2 regions of the Sphaerochaeta sp. UBA5836 genome follow, and region 1 is predicted to be linked to the other one. Evidence: riboswitches for the same ligand, from Rfam matches in the RefSeq annotation. Region 1 holds a riboswitch; the other holds the start of a gene.
The links. Region 1 has a riboswitch for cobalamin ahead of B3F49_RS11985 (ABC transporter substrate-binding protein). Riboswitches for the same ligand answer to the same signal wherever they lie in the genome.
Positions count from the first base shown of each region.

Region 2: linked by a shared signal. The riboswitch ahead of B3F49_RS01145 (ribonucleoside triphosphate reductase) and the one ahead of B3F49_RS11985 (ABC transporter substrate-binding protein) in region 1 are both predicted to bind cobalamin.

Region 1 is NZ_DJGW01000114.1:44,737-52,077, forward strand. Features, by position in the region: gene B3F49_RS11950 (LacI family DNA-binding transcriptional regulator) at 1-833, shown strand, start outside; gene B3F49_RS11955 (adenylate kinase) at 835-1,464, opposite strand; gene B3F49_RS11960 (uracil phosphoribosyltransferase) at 1,652-2,716, shown strand; gene B3F49_RS11965 (tetratricopeptide repeat protein) at 2,716-3,294, shown strand; gene B3F49_RS11970 (chromate transporter) at 3,260-3,805, opposite strand; gene B3F49_RS11975 (chromate transporter) at 3,802-4,356, opposite strand; gene rnhA (ribonuclease HI) at 4,353-4,802, opposite strand; cobalamin riboswitch at 4,842-5,041, shown strand; gene B3F49_RS11985 (ABC transporter substrate-binding protein) at 5,096-5,968, shown strand; gene B3F49_RS11990 (FecCD family ABC transporter permease) at 5,965-6,945, shown strand; gene B3F49_RS11995 (ABC transporter ATP-binding protein) at 6,938-7,341, shown strand, end outside.
Region 2 is NZ_DJGW01000015.1:1,200-8,540, reverse strand. Features, by position in the region: gene recF (DNA replication/repair protein RecF) at 1-512, shown strand, start outside; gene B3F49_RS01170 (DUF721 domain-containing protein) at 578-829, shown strand; gene rpmH (50S ribosomal protein L34) at 938-1,105, shown strand; gene rnpA (ribonuclease P protein component) at 1,086-1,436, shown strand; gene yidC (membrane protein insertase YidC) at 1,540-3,354, shown strand; gene jag (RNA-binding cell elongation regulator Jag/EloR) at 3,408-4,103, shown strand; cobalamin riboswitch at 4,174-4,362, shown strand; gene B3F49_RS01145 (ribonucleoside triphosphate reductase) at 4,432-6,507, shown strand; gene B3F49_RS01140 (anaerobic ribonucleoside-triphosphate reductase activating protein) at 6,504-7,208, shown strand; partial or broken gene B3F49_RS01135 (methionine adenosyltransferase) at 7,198-7,341, opposite strand, start outside.

The DNA of each region.
Region 1 (7,341 bases):
GTTTCCTCCTGCCCCAGGTTGTACAGTTCTCGCTGCAGAACCCCTATACGCTGCAGGTGGTTTTGGGTATCGGCAACGTCTGTGAAAAGTACGGCTACACCCTCACCCTCATCCCCCCGCTGCACAAGAGCATCACCGAGGCGGTGCGCAACGCCGCCGTAGACGGACTGATCACCATGGGCATGCAGGTGGAAATGGAAATCGTTTCGGTCATGCAGACCCGCCTTCTCCCCTATGTGACCATTGACGGCACGCCCGATGCGCAGATGCCCAGCGTCAATATCGACGACGAGCAGGCTTGTTATGAGATGATGCACATGGTTTTGGAAGCCGGTCATCGAAATATCGCCTTTGTCAGTCTTTCAGAGGATGCTTTTGCATCGCCGGCCAAGGCGGAAAGTGTACCGAATAAACGCATGCGCGGCTATCGCAGGGCCATGGCTGAAGCCGGTCTTGCCCTGGATGCATCACAGGTTTTGGTCAGTGAGTGCACGATGGAGGACGGGATCAGGATCGGGAAAACCATCCTTGCATTGGAGAACAGGCCGACGTGCGTGGTTGCCATGAGTGACATTGTGGCAATCGGCTGCATCCTTGCATGCAACCAGGCAGGACTCCGTGTTCCCGATGACATTTCCATAGTAGGGTTCGACAACATAGATGAGAGTTCTTACATCGTACCGCAGCTGACCACCGTCGACCAGCCTGCAAAAGAAAAGGGACGCCTCGCCGCAGAAGCCTTGTTTACTATGATCAACAAGGAGACCTTGGAGAGCGTCCATATGGAAATCCCCTACCGCATCATCAGGCGGGAATCGCTGAAAAGGCTGTAACCTACTTGCCCAGAGCCTCGATCAAAGCAGAGAGCACTTCTTGGGGTGAGGGAGATGCGTCAATGTCAAGCAGAAGATTACGCGCCCGGTAGTACTCGATAAGAGGTGCAGTCTGAGCCTCATAGACTGCAAGCCTGTTGAGTATCGCTTCGGGTTTGTCGTCATCACGCTGGATCAACGCTTCACCGGTCTCATCATCGATTCCCTCGACTTTGGGAGGATTGTAGAGAATGTGGTAGGACCTTCCCGTTGACTTGCACACACGCCTTCCGCTGAGACGCGAAACTATCTGCTGCCGGTCGAGCACGAAATTCACCACTTTATCCACTTTCTTCATTTTCGCAAGGGCATCCGCCTGGGCGATGGTCCTGGGAAAACCGTCTAGAATGAAACCCTTTTGGGCGTCGTCCTGTTTGAAACGCTCCTCCACCATGGCGATGGTGACGGAGTCAGGAACGAGTTCGCCGCTTGCCAGGATAGCTTGTACCTGTTTTCCCAACTCGGTGCCGCCCTTGATGTGGCTGCGAAACAAATCCCCGGTGGAGATATGGGGGATGTCAAAGTGATTCTTTGCTTCGGACGCTATGGTCCCTTTTCCGGCACCCGGAGGGCCGAGAAATACTAGATTCATGGTTCACCTCACAACAGAAGATGCAACCATGCTAGCATAATCGACCCATTTTTGCACCACTGCTGCAGAAAATATCGAGAGATGATGCAAAAAACGGTGACAGCTGCTTGTGCCAAGGGTTCACTCTTTCCTTGTATAAAGCGCAGGCATCGGGTAGAATCCCTATCGATACAGGAGAAAAGCACTGATGAATAAAATTGTCCTTCATGCCACAGACCTTGACGGGTATCTCAAGGAAACAGATAAAGAGAAAATCGCCCATGCCGATGAACTCTACAAGAAGTCTGTTCACTACTGTTCCATTTTAGAGACAGCCAGCGATGTGATGCAGCTTGAGGAAGCTCGGAAAGGATTGGTTGGAAGCGCCGGTGAGATTGGTCGCTTTCTGAAAAACATCTGCCAAGAGGAGCCGAACATCCACGTCTACTCGTTTGAGACACCTCGGGAACAGCATGGTCAGGCAAGCCGGCTTATCTCCAAGCTGCGCGATCCATCAACCGAACATGAAGAATTCTTGTACTACATCCAGCGTGCCTACGAGATGCTCTTCTCCCATGTCTATGCCGATGCCGCCCTACCCACCAAACGATCGATCATCACCAAGACTCCGGTGACCGATCCGGTACGCAATTATGCAGTACACCGGATTCCCGATGTTGACTCTTTCATTCACAACAGTGTCATGTGCGTGATGCTCAGAGGCGCCCTTCTGCCGAGCATGATTCTCAGCAAGGAGATTCAGGAGTACTCTTCAAACGACTTTGTCACCCCGTTCGCACTGTTCAAGATCAAGCGTGACGATTCAAAGAAGGAGTCCAACATGGATTACTTCCTCGATTTGGACAAATCCTACTTCGATCTCGCATCCCTGGATGGAAAGGACTTGATTTTTGCCGACCCGATGAATGCCACCGGCGGATCGCTGGTAACAATCGTCAAATATCTGAAGGACAACAAGATACAGCCCAAGTCGGTGAAATTCATCAACGTCATCAGTGCACTCAAGGGATCCTTGCGCATTGCACGCGCCATCGAGGGTGCCGAGGTCTATACACTGTGGATGGACCCTGTGCTCAACGATGCCGCCTATATATTGCCGGGCCTCGGTGACGCCGGAGATCGTCTCAACGGCAAGGATGAGCATGACAACCCCCGCAACATCATCCAGCTCATCGCCGACTATGGCAGTTCCATCACCAACCTCTACCGTTCACAGGTGAGGGAGATTGAGAAGACTGTACTGGAAAACTAATGAGAAAGCTGTTGCTGCTGGTTCTAGGTTGTTCACTGTTGCTCGTTTCCTGCCGGTCCTATCAGGCAGAAAGGCTTGCATCCGAGGGGTATGAGCAACTCATGGCCCGTGATTTTTCGGCAGCCGGTGCATCGTTTGCGAAGGCAAGCGGGAAAGACAAGGACAACCACACGTATCGATACAACTATCTCTTGTCCCTCTTTTTGGAGGGGGACTATGAGAGGGTGGTCAAACTCAGCGAAGAAGCCTTTGGTGAGTTTGACTTCAACCTCTCCTTTTTGCTTCTCAAGGCCCAAGCCTATAGTGAACAATCACAGTACAAGAAAGCGTTGGAAACGTATGAACGCCTGTTTGCCATCGATCCGGGCTCCTATGAAACACAGGCCGAGGTGATGGAAGCAGCGCTTCGCTGGAACGAGAGAGAAACAGCAGAACGTCTCGCCCTTGGCTTACTCAATGTCAAAGCTTATGAGAAGCGGGCCCTTGCTGTGCTCAGTCAGCTTGCAGGCAAAGAAAGTTGGTATGCACGCGCCCTCTCGTTTATTACGAAGGAAGAACAAACAGAAGGCCCGCACTAGCTCCGAGGACAATCCAGAGCAAGGGATGCACCTTTTTGAACCGCAACACCAGAACAACAAGAACTGCATACAGTACGGCTTCCTTCAACTTGAACCCCTGATCGGGAAAAACCGTTGCCGACAACAACATCAGACCGGCATACGAGATCAGGCCGACCACTGCAGGTCTGAGAGCATAGAACGCATCCTTGACATACAGGTTCTTGTCAAATCTTCCCAAAAAACGAGCAATAAAGATAATGATGATGACACTGGGCGTAATTTCACCCAAGGTGGCGATCAAGCCACCGGCCAATCCAGCCGCCTGATATCCTGCAAAGGTCGCCATGTTGATGCCGATCGGCCCAGGGGTCGATTCGCTGACAGCGATCATGTCGGCTATTTGTTTGGCTGCCAGCCAATGAGGATGGGTTTCTGCAAGCGCATAGAGAAACGGCAGGGTTGCCAGACCTCCGCCGATGGAAAAGAGCCCGATTTTGAAGAACTCCCAAAACAACTGAAGATATATCATGAGGCCCTCCGTTTCACTGCCTGCACGCAGAGGCCGAAAAAGATGGCGAAAAGGACTATCAGAATCGGGGAAAGGGCAAAGAAGAACGTAGAAATCACTACGGCCAGATAGAGCAGGATGGTGGGAACATCAATCAGGCTTTTCTTGGCGAGGGTAATCACCGATTGGGTTATGAGGGCGCATACGGCGACCCTGATCCCTCCAAACGCCCGTTGGACCCAGATTATATCCTGCACATGTAACAGGACCGTTGCCAAGATGGAGATGATGATCAGCGATGGGCTCACTTCCCCCAAGGTCGCAACGATTGCTCCCGGGATGCCCCGCTTGCGGTAGCCGATCATCGTAGCGGTATTTACGGCAATGATGCCCGGTGTGCATTGGCCGATGGCATAGATGTCCAGCACTTCTTCCTCGGTCACCCATCCATGTTTGGTGATGACCTCCCGCTGAAGCATGGGAAGCATGGCATATCCGCCGCCGAAGGTGAGCCCGCCGATTCTGAAGAACGAGAGGTACAAGTCCCAAAGCTTCACATCACGGCCTTTCATACCAGGCCTTCCATCGCTTGGCGGACCAACTGGTCGCACCGCTCATTTCCCTCGATGCCTGCATGGCCTTTCACCCAGTTCCAATGGACGGGAAGACTTGCATTAAGACGATCCAGCTCCACCCAATACTCCTTGTTCTTCACCGGATCCTTTGAAGCCGTCCGCCAACCGTTGACCTTCCAATTCTTGATCCAACCGGTGATGCCGTTCTTCACATACTGGCTGTCCGTGTTGATCACAATTGCCTCAGCGCCGAGCGCCTGGCACGCTTTCAACGCCTCGATTACCGCGGTGAGTTCCATGCGGTTGTTTGTGGTGTTCCGTTCATTTCCGCTGGCCTCTTTCTCAAAAACACCATCAGCCTTCAATACATACGCCCACCCGCCGGGACCTGGATTGCCTAGGCACCCACCATCGGTATAGATCTCAATTTGGTTGTACTTCATAGGCCGGATAGTAATATAGAGGTCGGTTGTGGTCAACCACGGCAACTCTTGACAGATGGATGAACAACTCCGTAGGATAGGCTTGTCCATGCCAAGGGAAAGGGGTTCAAGCCCCTGCGGTCCCGCCACTGTAGAGGCTGGGAATCTGCTGAAAAAGACACTGCATTGCAATGCATGCGGGAAGTCGCAGATTCTGGGTATGCCTGAGCCAGGAGACCTGACATTGGATAATTTCCGACGGCCTACGGAGTATAGGTCAGGGTATGTTCCATGCCCGTGTTACAAGGGGCGTTATGCACAGCAATTCTTTCAAGCACCTGCTTCTCGTTTTCTCACTGTTTCTCTGTCTTGTCATCCCCCGTCTGGCAGCGGGAGGAGCCCAGGAACAACCGGCACAACAAGAGAGTTTGCGGATCGTCAGCCTTTCTCCCAATGTAACGGAGACCTTGTATGCCTTGGATGCCGGATCATTGCTGGTCGGTCGAAGCGACTACTGCAACTACCCTCAAGAGGCTGCCGCCCTTCCTTCGGTGGGTACGTTGTACAACCCTTCGCTTGAGACTCTGCTTTCGCTGGAACCGAATCTTGTCATCAGCAGTGCTTTTGTACCGGAACAATTTCTTTCTTCCGTACAGAAAGCCGGTATCGATGTACTTGCCCTCGAAACACAACAGGATTTTCAAGGTACCTATACCCTCATTCGTGAGATAGCAAACAGGGTCGGCAGACAGGCGGAAGGTGAATTGATGATCCTAAACATGCAAAACGATGTTCGTACCATTGTACAGAAAGCAGAACTTTTGCCAAAACCCACGGTATATATCGTCCTGGATTTTGGTTCGTTCGATTCAAGTGCAACCAAAGATACGTTTCTCAGCGAGATGGTCTGGCTTGCAGGGGGGATCAATATTGCCGATGATGCCCAAAATTGGACATACAGCAAGGAACTGTTGATGGCCCACGATCCGCAGGTCATTCTGCTATCCCCGAGATGGGGAGAGACGGGAGAACAGACGCTCAAGGAATTTACCACTACCAAGCCGTATGCCGACCTCAGCGGCAGCATCAGGCTCTTCGATGCAGACCTCATCAGCAGGCAGGGCCCCCGCAGTGCCAAGGCGCTTGCAGAACTCTTTGTTCTCATCCATCAGGAGCAGGCGCAATGAAGCGGATGCTGGTCCCCGTCCTGGCAGGCACAGCCTTGGCCCTCATGCTCCTCTCTTTGACTTTGGGACCTTCAAACATCAAGCTCTCCGACACCGTGGCCATCCTGCTGGGAAAAGGCGCATCCGCCAATAAAGCCTATATCATCCTTCAGCTCAGGCTTCCCAGAATTCTCTCATCCTTTCTTACCGGTGCAATCCTGGGGCTCAGCGGAGCGGTTTTCCAGGCAGCGTTGCGCAATCCCATGGCCGATCCCTTCATTTTAGGCATCAGTTCGGGAGCATCCTTCGGTGTGGCGGTAGCCCTCTTCATCGGCCTTGCACCGCTGTTGGGGCTGCCTGTGAGTGCATTGGTTGGTGCTCTTGGAACCACGCTTTTCATCGTAGCCCTGGCCTCCAGACGCAAAAGCAGCAGCACCACCTTGCTGCTCACCGGTGTTGCGGTGAACTACATTCTCTCCGCTGCAATGACGCTGCTCATGTTCCTGCACAAGGAACAATACCAGAGAATCCTTTTCTGGACCTTGGGAAGCTTCTCATCGAGCACCTATGGGCAAGTTGTTGTTGTTCTTTTTGCATGGATCATCTTGTTCATTCCACTCTCCTTGAATCACCAGAGCATGGACATGCTCCTGCTTGACGAGCTTTCAGCACGGGCGGGAGGACTTTCCGTGAGAAGGACCCGCCTGCTTTTTTTGCTGCTTGCTTCCTTTGCCACCGCCTTATGCGTATCCTACTATGGAGTCATCGGCTTCATCGGCCTGATGGCACCCCATGCCACCCGCCTGATAATCGGCCCCAAGCATCAGAAGCTGTTGTTTCCCTCGAGCCTGCTCGGCGGCTTGCTTCTGCTTGCCAGCGATACCATTTCCAGGATTCTGCTTCCCTCGGGAGAACTTCCAGTGGGAATCATAACCAGCATGTTGGGTGTTCCCCTCTTCCTCTACCTGCTTCACCGCGGGAGGTACTTCTATGGATAGCCTTGAGTTTTCACACCTGGGTGGAGGCTATGACACCCATCCTGTCTTTGAAGATTTGAACCTGAAGCTGCCAAGAGGCACGTTCATCGCTCTGACAGGTCCCAATGGGAGCGGCAAATCGACGCTGCTCAAGTTCATCTACAAACATTTGAAGCCTGCAGCAGGAAACGTCTTGGTCGAAGGTCGCAACGTGGCTTCCCTCAGTCAAAAGGATCTGGCAAAGCAACTGGGTTTTGTCGCCCAGAACGGCAAGCTCGACTATGCCTTCACTGTCACCGAAGCAGTCAGCATGGGGCGATATGCCTATGGGGGTGAGGACAGCAACCACAGCGTTGAACAAGCCTTGCTGGAATGCGATATCGTGCATCTCAAGGACAAGCTGGTAACCGAACTAAG
Region 2 (7,341 bases), on a different contig from region 1:
CGCATGCAGTGTATGAGTTCGACCAGATTTTTCCCTTGATGTACAAAAATGTTTCAGAAAGCTCGCTCGATGTGCATATTGAGTATCATCCATCGTGGAGCGATTGTGCAACCGAAGAGGAAATTGTCGACCACCTGGCCCGCACCAGAAGCCGTGACTTGAGCCTGCTTACCACAACCAGCGGCATTCACCGTGACAGGTTTCTTGTCATGGAGGATTGCAAGCCTTTTTCCCAAACAGGTTCCACCGGGCAGCTGCGATTGGCATCCTTGATTTTTAGAACAGCCCAGATGGCATTTTTCCAGAAAAAAACCGGAAAAGAGCCGTTGATCCTTGTAGATGATGTGCTTTTGGAGTTGGATTTCAAGAAGCGTGAGCAGTTTTTGCAGTTGATGCAGACGTACTGCCAGGCCTTTTTTACATTTCTGCCTGAAGAACACTATTTTTCGGAGCTGGCCGATGAAGGCTCTTTGTTCTATACTGTCCAACAAGGAAGGTTTTTACGCTCATGAAGGACAGGAAGCCCAGGTTATGCAAGGAAGGGGAACCTCTGCAAGGAAGAGAAGTCTTGGACTACGTGTTGCGGTCGCTTGATATCCGAAGTGACAATCCCAAGGCGGCCATTGGTTTTGAGTGGCAGAAAATCGTTGGGAATCGACTGTATCCCCATGTAAAAATTGTGGAAATCAAAGGGACAACGTTGGTTCTTCGTGCTGATCATCCTTCTTGGGCACAGATTGCACTCATGCAGCAAAAAAAGATACTTGCTTTAATTACCAAGAAATACCCATCATTGGGGATCAAATCGATACAGATGCTGAGCGCCTAGTTACTTGACGTAACGACAGTTGCTCATTATACTGCACCACTCGGAGGATCATCCTCCGCTACACTAGAAAATATCCGCGTTAAGCGATGTAAAATTGGAGAATATCTCATGAGTTACAAAGGAAAAAGAACCTACCAGCCCAGCAAAGTCAAGAGAAACAGAAAGTTCGGATTCAGGGCTCGTATGGCAACAAAGGGCGGACGCCTGGTATTGGCCCGCAGGAGAGCCAAAGGCAGACACAAGCTGTCCGTATGTGATGAGAAGAAGCCTTTCTAAACAAGAAATTGTAAAGCGTAAACCGGAGATTGACCGAATTTTTAAAACCGGCAGGACATACACCTGCCGTGGTTTAAAACTGATTGTTAGCCAAAACCAGCTGGATCTTGACCGGATTGTAGTAATACCCGTCCGTCACTATGGAAGCGCTGTTGAGCGTAACAGAATACGCAGACAGATCAAGGAAATCTGGCGAAATGAAAAGCCTCGGATGATTCCCGGTTACGATTTTGCATTCATCGTATATCCAGGAAAGGTTGATGACCATACATCCCAAAAAAAACAACTCCTCTCACTCTGTGAAAAGGCTGGGGTTTTCCTCAAGCCTTAAGACTATTTTTTAGTCTTTCCCACTCCTGTTGTTGCAAAAATTCGTTATGTGCCTATCTTTCCTGTGAACGTTTTCTCACCACACCTCATCATCAGGAGCAGATATGGACAAAAATACCATTCTAGCCATAGTCCTTTCCGTTTTGGTCATTACAATCGGTATGACCATTCAAACCACATTCTTCGCCCCCGCTCCTGTAGAACAGGCAGCCCAGCAGCAAGTAGTCCAGCAACCAAATGCCGCAACCACCACGTTGGAACCCGCCCAGTATTCACAGATTCCCTCCAACATTGCTTGGAACAGCAATCTGCCGGGGTCTTTGGTATCGGTGGGAAATCAGGGTTCCAGTGCACCCTTCACCTTCTCAACCGAGTACTTCATTGTTGAGTTCAATCCCAACGGCGCCTCTGTCTCCTCCTTCAAGCTGAAGAAACACCTTGACAACGGGCAGCCGGTGGAACTGCTTTTCAAAAGTCCACAATCCAACGATGCGTTCCTGCTCTATGCAGGAAAAGACAAGACCAACCCCATCGATGCCAATTTCAGGTATCAGATCAGCGGGAACAAAGTAATTTTCACCCAGGAGTTCGCCCTCCTTTCTGAAGATGGAAAGAGTGCAGGCGATCCGTTCACCATCACCAAGACCTACACCTTCGGCAACGAGGACTACTTGTTCCAGATCGATGTTGCTACCAAGAACAGTGTGAACAAGGCTGTCCCCCTCTCCTTCGAGAATGCTGCCTATACCCTGGCTTTTGAGCCGCAGATCGGCCCGTCGTTTGCTTCTCTTGACAACAACTACAACTACAGAAGGTTCTACATCAAGGAAGATGGATCTTCCAAGAAGAACCAGGTCAAGCTCAGCAATGGTGCCTATACCACCACCAAGCCCCTCTCCTGGGTCGCTTTGGTCGGCAAGTACTTCTCCCTGATTGCTATTCCCGATGCCACCAACTATACCGTCAGCCTCATGGAGGACAGTGATGCAGGCCTGCCGCTTGAATCGAGCATCTTCCTGACCCGGCCTTCCATCAAAAGTGCATCGCAAACCGACACCTTCCGATTCTATGCAGGGCCGCAGCTGAAGGGTGACATGATCATCTACAATGATGCTTCCCTGAACAGTTTCGGGGTAGCCAACCTCCAGCTGGAACAGGCATTGGACAGCAGCTCCTGGCTTGGTTGGCTTGAGACCATTCTGAAGACCATCCTGAACCTGTTGTACAAGGTGATTCCCAACTATGGTGTGGGCATCATCATCCTGACCTTCCTGCTCAAGCTGGTGTTGTATCCCATCTCCAAGAAGGGTATGGAGTCTACGGCAAAGATGGCTTCCCTCTCCCCGAAAATGGCGGAGATCAAGGAGAAGTATCCGGATAATCCGACCAAGCAGAACGAAGAGATGGCTGCTTTGTACAAGAAGGAAAAAATCAATCCGATGGGCGGCTGTCTGCCGATGCTGCTCCAGTTCCCGATTCTCATTGCCTTCTATGGACTGCTCAACAAGCACTTTGAACTTCGCGGAGCCATGTTCATTCCCGGTTGGATTCCTGACCTTTCCATGCCGGATACGGTATTCACCTTTGGTTTCAATCTTCCCTTCCTGGGCAATCAGTTGCACCTACTGCCGATCATTTACACGGTCAGCATGATCTACTCGATGAAAATCACCCAGAATGCCTCGACTTCAGGAAGCCAGCAGGGCATGATGAAGTTTATGACCTACGGCATGCCGTTGATGTTCTTCTTTGTCCTGTACAATGCACCCTCCGGTTTGATTCTCTACTGGTCGGTCATGAACGCACTCTCCATCTTCCAACAGTTGTATACCAACAAGAAGAAGAGCAGGGAGGCAGCAGAGAAGAAGAGCGCCTCTGTGCAGCAATTCCCAGGTCCCAAGGGAAAGAAACGGACCTAGTTCCCACAAGAAATATTATCCGGGGGACCCGGTCCCCCGAACGGAGTAGCTATATGATGAAAGAATTCGAAGGACGTACCGAGCAGGAAGCTATTGCAAAGGCAATAGAAGAACTGCACATTGAACGGGAAGATTTCGATGTGGAAATCGTCGAGCCTGTCCGCAAGGGACTGTTCAAGAAAAGCAATGTAAAGATCAGAATTCACTTTGAAGATGAGAACGATGTTCCTGAAGAGGGTTACGAAGTACAGGGTGCGCAGGATGAGGATGAGGATGAGCTTGATGCTCCGATCAACAGCGACCTTGAGGACAAGCTTTTGCTGTTCGTTGCAACCATTCTTGAGAAGATGGGATATCAGGGCAAGGTATCCATCTCCTTCCGCAAGGCCCGCAAGCTCGGCCTGAATATTGAGAGTGACAACTCCAGTATCATCATCGGCCGCAAGGGTAAGAATCTTGATGCCATCCAGCTGCTGGCCAATGTGTTCGCCGGTCAGATCGACCCTGATTTGAAAGTGATCATCGATAGTGAAAACTATCGCATGCGTCACGAGGAGCAGTTGATCAGAATGGCGTTCAAGACCGCAGAACAGGTAAAAAAGAGCGGCCGGAGCAGATTGCTTGAGCCGATGAACCCGTATGAAAGACGGTTGGTGCATACAGCCCTCAATGATTTCGGGGGAGTGGAGACCAAGAGTGAAGGCGAGGGGCTGTACAAGCAGATTCGAATCACCAATCAAAGACAATGACAACACTGGGGACTTTTGTCCCCCTTTTTTTTTATCAAATGCCTTGACAAGATACAACATCAGTCCTACTGTGAGTAGTGTACCGTATGGTACTAAACACTATATCTTGTGTGTATAGGAAAAGGGAAGTGGGTGAAAAGCCCGCGCGGTCCCGCCGCTGTAAAGGGGAGACTACGCTAACAGCCACTGGAGCAATCCGGGAAGGCAGCGTAGTCGATGAACCTGAGCCAGAAGACCTTGCCTGTACAGACACGCCGTCACGGAGCATGACAGGGGCGTGTGCAATCAAAGCACCGTCTCTTTGTTCATTCTCCGTCAGGAGGAACCCATGCAAAAGCAGGTGGTCAAACGGGACGGGCAGGTGGTTCTCTGCGAGGTTCAGAAAATCATCAATGCAATCAACAAGGCAGCAACTGCTGCTCATCAGGATGTCGATGCCATAAAAGTGGCAGCGTTGGTCCTCGCCAACATGAAGGACGTCAACCCAATTACGGTGGAACAAATCCAGGACCTGGTCGAACAAGCCTTGATGGACAGTGGTGCCAAGGAGACGGCGAAAGCCTACATCCTGTATCGCAGCCAGCGCGAGCGAGTTCGTGAGGGCAATGCTCTCATCAAGGCAACCAATGCGCTCTTTGACTCCTACTTGAATCAAACCACCTGGCAGACCAAGGAAAATGCCAATACCCGTCGATCGGTAAACGGTATGAACAACTTCATTCGTGAACGCTTCACCGAACAGTACTGGCTCAATGAAATCTATCCAAAAGAAATCAAGGCGGCGCATGAAAGCGGAGCCTTCCACCTCCATGACCTCGGATTTTTTGGCCCGTATTGCTGTGGCTGGGACCTGAGGCAGTTGTTGGTCAATGGATTCGGGGGCGTTGATGGAAAGGTCAGCAGCAAACCTGCAAAGCATCTACGTTCATTTCTTGGACAAATCGTCAATGCTACCTTCACCTTTCAGGGGGAGTGTGCAGGGGCTCAAGCCTGGTCCTCTTTCGACACCTATGCTGCTCCATTCATTCGCTACGACAATCTCTCCTACCACGATGTGAAGCAGGCTCTCCAGGAGTTCATCTTCAATCTCAATGTTCCGACCCGCGTCGGATTCCAATGCCCCTTTTCGAATCTGACATTCGACTTGGTCGTCCCATCCTCGCTGCATGATGTTCCGGTTATCAAAGGAGGTGTGGCTCAAACAGAGACATATGGGATGTTTGAGAAGGAGATGGAAATCCTTAATCTTGCCTTCTGTGAAGTCATGGAAGAGGGAGATGCTTCGTCCAGGGTGTTCACCTTTCCGATTCCCACCTACAAGGTAACCAAGGATTTTCCTTGGGAAAGCAAGGTGGTGGATGCCATTTTTTCCATGACCGCAAAATACGGAATCCCCTACTTCTCCAACTATGTGAACAGCGATCTTTCACCCGAGGATGCCCTTTCCATGTGCTGCAGACTCCGCCTCGATACTTCCCAACTCAGAAAACGCGGCGGCGGATTGTTCGGATCGAATCCTCTTACCGGCTCGATTGGGGTGGTAACGCTCAATCTTCCGAGACTGGCTTATGAGACAGGCTCTGAGCAGATGTTCTTCCAAAAGCTGCCCAAGCTTGCAGAGCTTGCCAAACAGAGTCTTGAAATAAAGCGGAAAGTCATCGAAGCCGAGACCGAGCGGGGCATGTATCCGTTCAGCCAAGGATCCTTGGTCGATGTAAAACAAAGGCTTGGCAAGTATTGGGCGAACCATTTCAGCACCATCGGCATCGTTGGGATGGAGGAGGCCTGCCTGAATCTCTTCGGGCGGCAGGGCTCCTTGGTCACCCAAGAGGGACAGGAGTTTGCCTTGCGGGTGCTGGATGAGTTGAGAGAGCTCATCAGTGGCTTCCAGAACGACACGGGCAACTTCTACAACCTCGAAGCCACCCCTGCCGAGGGAGCCAGTTACAGGTTGGCCCGCCTCGATACCATCCTGTATCCCGATATCATTACTGCTGGAGAGAAAGTCGGCTACTATACCAACTCTTCCCAGCTGCCGGTCGGCTATACTTCCGACCTGTTTGAAACGCTGGAAAAACAGGATGCACTGCAGTGCAAGTATACCGGTGGGACCGTTCTGCATCTCTATCTGGCCCAACGGATCAAGGATGTGGAAGTTGCAAAGCAGTTGGTCAAAACGACGTTCAGCCGGTACAAGCTTCCCTACCTGTCTCTCACCCCCACTTTTTCCACCTGCAGGAACCACGGGTATCTGGATGGGGAAGTGGAACAATGTCCCTTTTGCGGATCGGCTACCGAGGTGTGGACAAGGGTGGTGGGATATCTCAGACCGAAGGGGGATTTCCATGCGGGCAAGCAGGAGGAACACCGTCAACGAATGTTTTTTGAGGTAGAAGTATCATGAATATTGCAGGATTGGAAGCTTGCTCCCTGCTTGATTACCCACAAAAGCTTTGTACCGTATTCTTCTGCCAAGGATGCAATTATGACTGCTTCTATTGCCACAACAGGTCACTTTTATGTGAGAAATCAGATGAAATAAGCCATCAAGAGATAGAATCGTTCTTGCTGGAGCGAAAGGGTTTCATAGATGCCGTGGTGGTAAGCGGCGGTGAACCCACGTTGCAGGGAGACCTGCTCTCCTTCATTGAAAGTATCAGGAATCTTGGGTTTGCAGTCAAATTGGATACCAACGGCAGCAGACCTGAGGTCGTAGCACAGTTGCTCGATTCCAACTTGCTTTCGTATGTTGCCGTGGATGTGAAAGCTCCATGTAAACGGTATGCTGAGATAGCAGGCAGAAGCGCCGATGCTCTTGCTGTGAAGCAGAGCGTGGCTCTCCTCAATGGGTACCAAAAGAACCATCCGGACTTTTCCTATGAGGTGAGAACGACTCTTGTGCCAACGTTGTCCATCGAGGACCTCATCTGCATGGTCAAGGAGCATCCTCCGGTTGTACGTTGGTATCTGCAGGAGTATCGTCTTCCCAAGCAGTACAAGCGTGAGGATGAAAAACGAATCAACCTCCCCTGCATGTCACGAAGGGAGGTTGAACTGAATCTCACTATGCTGAGGACGTATCAGCCGAATATGGTCATACGTTGATGATTTGTTCCCAGGGCATGGAGGCTTTACCGAAGTGCCCGTAGTTTACATTCTGCTGATAGATGGGCCTCAGAAGATCGAGGCTGTGAATGATACCTGCCGGTGAAAGGTTGAATTTCCGCCTGACAAGGTC